2 regions of the Rhizobium sp. C104 genome follow, and region 1 is predicted to be linked to the other one. Evidence: riboswitches for the same ligand, from Rfam matches in the RefSeq annotation. Region 1 holds a riboswitch; the other holds the start of a gene.
The links. Region 1 has a riboswitch for S-adenosylmethionine ahead of MF410_RS16440 (O-succinylhomoserine sulfhydrylase). Riboswitches for the same ligand answer to the same signal wherever they lie in the genome.
Positions count from the first base shown of each region.

Region 2: it holds a riboswitch for S-adenosylmethionine, as region 1 does, so the genes downstream of both, metA (homoserine O-succinyltransferase) here and MF410_RS16440 (O-succinylhomoserine sulfhydrylase) in region 1, are expected to answer to the same signal.

Region 1 covers NZ_CP092348.1:3,085,828-3,088,221, forward strand. The annotation lists gene MF410_RS16425 (hypothetical protein) at 1-126, shown strand, start outside; tRNA gene MF410_RS16430 (tRNA-Gly) at 149-222, opposite strand; gene MF410_RS16435 (2'-deoxycytidine 5'-triphosphate deaminase) at 281-1,375, opposite strand; SAM riboswitch at 1,449-1,527, shown strand; gene MF410_RS16440 (O-succinylhomoserine sulfhydrylase) at 1,570-2,394, shown strand, end outside.
Region 2 covers NZ_CP092348.1:3,841,505-3,843,898, forward strand. The annotation lists gene MF410_RS20065 (ABC transporter ATP-binding protein/permease) at 1-1,112, opposite strand, end outside; SAM riboswitch at 1,268-1,345, shown strand; gene metA (homoserine O-succinyltransferase) at 1,394-2,317, shown strand.

The sequences.
Region 1 (2,394 bases):
GCCTTCCCGCATGATTTCATCGACCAGTATGGCCAGCAGGTGGAAGAAACCTACATCATCCAGCCCGACCGGAGCCTGATCATCGCGCACCGCCGGTACAAGCCGATCCGGTTTTTTGGGGATTAGAGAAGTTCGCTGGAAAGGCAGTTGGAGCGGGTGAAGGGAATCGAACCCTCGTATTCAGCTTGGGAAGCTGCTGCTCTACCATTGAGCTACACCCGCGATCCGCTGAGATTTCCAACAGATGGGGGCCGCTGTCAAGCCGCGCGGGACCGATCTCTCAGATGCGGAAGTGTTTCGAGAGTTCGAGGCCCTGGGCCTGGTAGTTGGAGCCGAGTCCGGAGCCGTAGAGGCTGGTCGGTTTTTCCTGCATGTGCTCGTAGACCAGGCGGCCGACGATCTGGCCGTCTTCGAGGATGAAGGGCACTTCGTGGCTGCGCACTTCGAGCACGGCGCGGCTGCCGCGACCGCCGGCCGGTGCGTGGCCGAAGCCCGGATCGAAGAAGCCGGCGTAATGGACGCGGAATTCGCCGACCAGCGGATCGAAGGGGGTCATTTCGGCGGCATAATCCGGCGGCACGTGCACGGCCTCCCGCGAGACGAGGATATAGAACTCGTCGGGATCGAGGATCAGTTCGTTGCGGCCGCGGCTATAGAGCGGCTCCCAGAAATCGAAGATGTCGTGCTGATCTTTCTTGTCGACGTCGACAACGGCGGTGTGGTGCTTGCCGCGATAGCCGATCAGGCCGTCTTCATCTCCGGCAAGGTCGATTGACAGCGCGATGCCGCCGCCGGAGACGTTCGGCTGTTTGCTGGCGACCAGCGTTTCGCTTTCATGCAGCTTCAACAGTTCCGGCTCGCCGAGCAGGGCCTGGCCGACGCGGAAGCGGATCTGCGACAAGCGCGAGCCGCGGCGCACGACGATCGGGAAGGTGCGTGGGCTGATTTCGAGATAGAGCGGGCCGGCATAGCCGGATGGGATCTTGTCGAATTCCTGGGCGTAATCGGTGATGACGCGGGTGAAGATATCGAGCCTGCCGGTCGAGCTCTTCGGATTGGCCGAGGCCGACATGTCGGCCGGCAGCGCCAAGCTCTCCATCAGCGGCACGATATAGACGCAGCCGGTTTCGAGCACCGCACCTTCGGAAAGGTCGATGACATGCAGGCTAAGGCGGTCGAGCTTGTCCGAGACCAGGTGCGAGGGGCCGGGCATGAAGCTGGCGCGCACGCGAAAAGCCTTGGCGCCCAAGCGCAGGTCGAGGCTTGCCGGCTGGATCTGGTCACGGTCCAGCTCCCGTTCGGAGATCAGACGCCCCGTTTCGAACAGCGCCGAGATCGCGCGGTCCGCCAGAATTCCCGTTTCACGAGCCATCATGCCTCATCCATCATTTGCCGCCGACAAAACCAAATACGGGGAATTGACGCAAGCAGCTAACAGCAGTATTGCAGAATTATCCCGTGGTGATTTGGCCGGTCGGCTTGCAGCCACGTTAAACAAGTGGCTAAAAAGACCGGGTTGAAACCGGTCTGCTTTTGCGGCCGGTTTTTTTGTTATGTGAAGGTGATGGCATGAGCAAGACCTGGCGCCCGGCAACCCAACTCGTCCACGGCGGAACCTTGCGTTCGCAATATGGCGAAACATCCGAGGCAATCTATCTCACGCAGGGCTTCGTCTATGAGACGTCGGAGGCGGCCGAAGCCCGCTTCAAGGGCGAGACGGACGGCTACATCTACGCCCGCTACGGCAGCCCGACCAACGACATGTTCGAAAAGCGCATGTGCATGCTCGAAGGCGCCGAAGACGCCCGCGCCACCGCTTCCGGCATGGCGGCCGTCAGCGCGGCGATCCTCTGCCAGCTGAAATCAGGCGATCATATCGTCGCTGCGCGTGCCCTGTTCGGCTCCTGCCGCTGGGTCGTCGAGACGCTGGCGCCGAAATACGGCATCGACTGCACGCTGATCGACGGCCGGGATCTGGCGAACTGGGAAAAGGCGATCACGCCGAAGACCAAAGTGTTCTTCCTGGAAAGCCCGACCAACCCGACGCTCGAAGTGATCGATATCGCAGGCGTCGCCAAGCTCGCCAACCAGATCGGCGCCAAGGTCGTTGTCGACAACGTCTTTGCGACACCGCTCTTCCAGAAGCCCCTGGAGCTTGGCGCCCATATCGTCGTTTATTCCGCCACCAAGCATATTGACGGCCAGGGCCGCTGCCTCGGCGGCGTCGTGCTTTCCGACAAGGAATGGATCGACGAGAACCTGCACGACTATTTCCGCCATACCGGCCCGGCCATGTCGCCGTTCAATGCCTGGACGCTGTTGAAGGGCATCGAAACGCTGCCGCTGCGCGTGCGTCAGCAGACCGAGAATGCGGCGAAGATCGCCGATTTCCTG
Region 2 (2,394 bases), 760 kb from region 1:
AGGGCGAATTCCTCTTCCATGTCGAGCAGCGCCTGGCGGAAATCGGTGACGCGCATCAGTGTGGCGCGCCATTCGGCGATCGGACCGAAATTCGCGACATACCAGCGCAGCGCCGTGTTGACTTGGTTGAAGGCGCCGACCGACATCATCAGCTGACCGAGGGTGAGGCCGCCGGAGAAATAGGCCGGTGCGGCGACGATGATCGGAATGACGATGACCAGCCAGCCGTAGCCGGCCGAAACCCAGGTGAGGTTGGTATTGGCCATGGCGAGCCGCTTGACCACCCTTAGCACCGAGCTGATGTCGGTGTTGATGCGCCGGCGTTCGTTCTCCTCGCCGCGGGCAACCGTGATCGCCGGCATGTTCTCGTTGGCATGCATCAGCGTGAAGCGAAGCTCGGCCTCCTTCGAGAAGCGGTCGGCATTGAGCTTTACCAGCTTGCGGCCGACGACCTGGCTCAGCACCGAGGCGGAAGCGGCGTAGAAAATCGCCGCCCAGACCATATAGCCGGGAATGGAGAAGCTGTGGCCGCTGATGTGGAAGATGAAGCCGCTGGAAAGCTCCCAGAGTACGCCGATGAAGCTTACGAGAAGAATGGTCGACTGCAGCAGGCCGAGAACGAGCCCTGTCGTGCTCTCGGCGAGGTTGCGGGAATCCTCGTGCAGCCGCTGGTCCGGATTGACGCCGATCAGGCCGCTGGAGGCGAGCCGCAACGCCCGCTTGCGCTTCAACCACTGGTCGACGAGGTCGCGCGACAGGCCCTCGCGCATATAGAGCGCGGTCATCTGATTCAGCCATGCCTGCAGCACGTTGAGCAGGAGCAGCGTGCCGGCGATCATCGCGAAGATTTCGAGCTGGTGGAAGAATTCACCGAGGTCGCGGCGCTCCAGCGAATCGTAGAAGGGTGCATTCCACTTGTTGAGGATGACCTGGCCGTAGGACGTCGCCAGGATGACGAGGATCAGCACGGTCGCCAGAAACAGCACCTTGCCACGCACTTGCGAATTCCAGAATGCTGAGAACATCACCCCGAGGCGGTCAGTCAGGCTGAGATCATAGCCTACCCTATCCTGCCTTCGGATGCCCGGCCTCCCCTCGGTCTTATCTGCCATCACGCTTTTCCAACATCGCCCATGCTTACCATTATTAACATGGTGGCGTTACCGGTCTATCAACAGATTCTATCAGTCATTAAACTGTGATGATGCTTGCATGAGTCGCTCCCGCATGCATTCGACAGTTGATTCGTGGCTCGACTGGGTCTATTTAAGCGTTCCGTGGTGATTTGGCCGGCCGGCTTGCAGCCACGTTAAAAAATTCGCTAAAGGGCCGCGTGCGGACCGGTAGCGATTTTTTCGCCGCCGGTTTTTTGTTTTTTGATCGAGTGACCGCAATGCCCATCAAGATCCCCGACACGCTGCCCGCCTTTGAAACCCTCGTTCAAGAGGGTGTACGGGTGATGACCGAGACGCTGGCGATCCGTCAGGATATTCGTCCGCTGCAGATCGGGCTGCTCAACTTGATGCCGAACAAGATCAAGACCGAATTGCAGATGGCCCGCCTTGTCGGCGCCTCGCCGCTGCAGGTCGAGCTGTCGCTGATCCGCATCGGCGGCCACAAGGCGAAGAACACCTCCGAAGATCACCTGCTTGCCTTCTACCAGACCTGGGAGGAGGTGAAGCACCGCAAATTCGACGGCTTCATCATCACCGGGGCGCCGATCGAGCTTTTGCCCTATGAGGACGTTACCTATTGGCCGGAGATGCAGGAGATTCTCGACTGGACGGAAACGAATGTGCATTCGACGATGAACGTCTGCTGGGGCGCGATGGCGGCGATCTATCATTTCCACGGCGTTCCGAAATACGAGCTGAAGGAGAAGGCCTTCGGCGTCTACCGCCACCGCAACCTGAAGCCTGCGTCGATCTATCTCAACGGCTTTTCCGACAATTTCGAGGTGCCGGTGTCGCGCTGGACCGAAGTGCGCCGCGACGATATCGAGAAATCGGACAAGCTGGAGATCCTGATGGAATCCAGCGAGATGGGCGTCTGCCTCGTGCACGAGAGGCGAGGCCGGCGGCTCTATATGTTCAACCACGTCGAATATGATTCCACCTCGCTGTCCGACGAATATTTCCGCGACGTCAATGCTGGCGTGCCGATCAAGATGCCGCACAACTATTTCCCGCATAATGATCCGGCGCTTGCGCCGCAGAACCGCTGGCGCAGCCATGCGCATCTTTTGTTCGGCAACTGGATCAACGAGATCTACCAGACGACGCCGTTCGATGTGGAGGAGATCGGCACGGATCTGTGAGCCGTACCCCTTTCTCATCGTGGCCGGTTGCGGTTTGGAACAAATGCGGGCAGGTTCCGGTCGGAATGCTAGATATC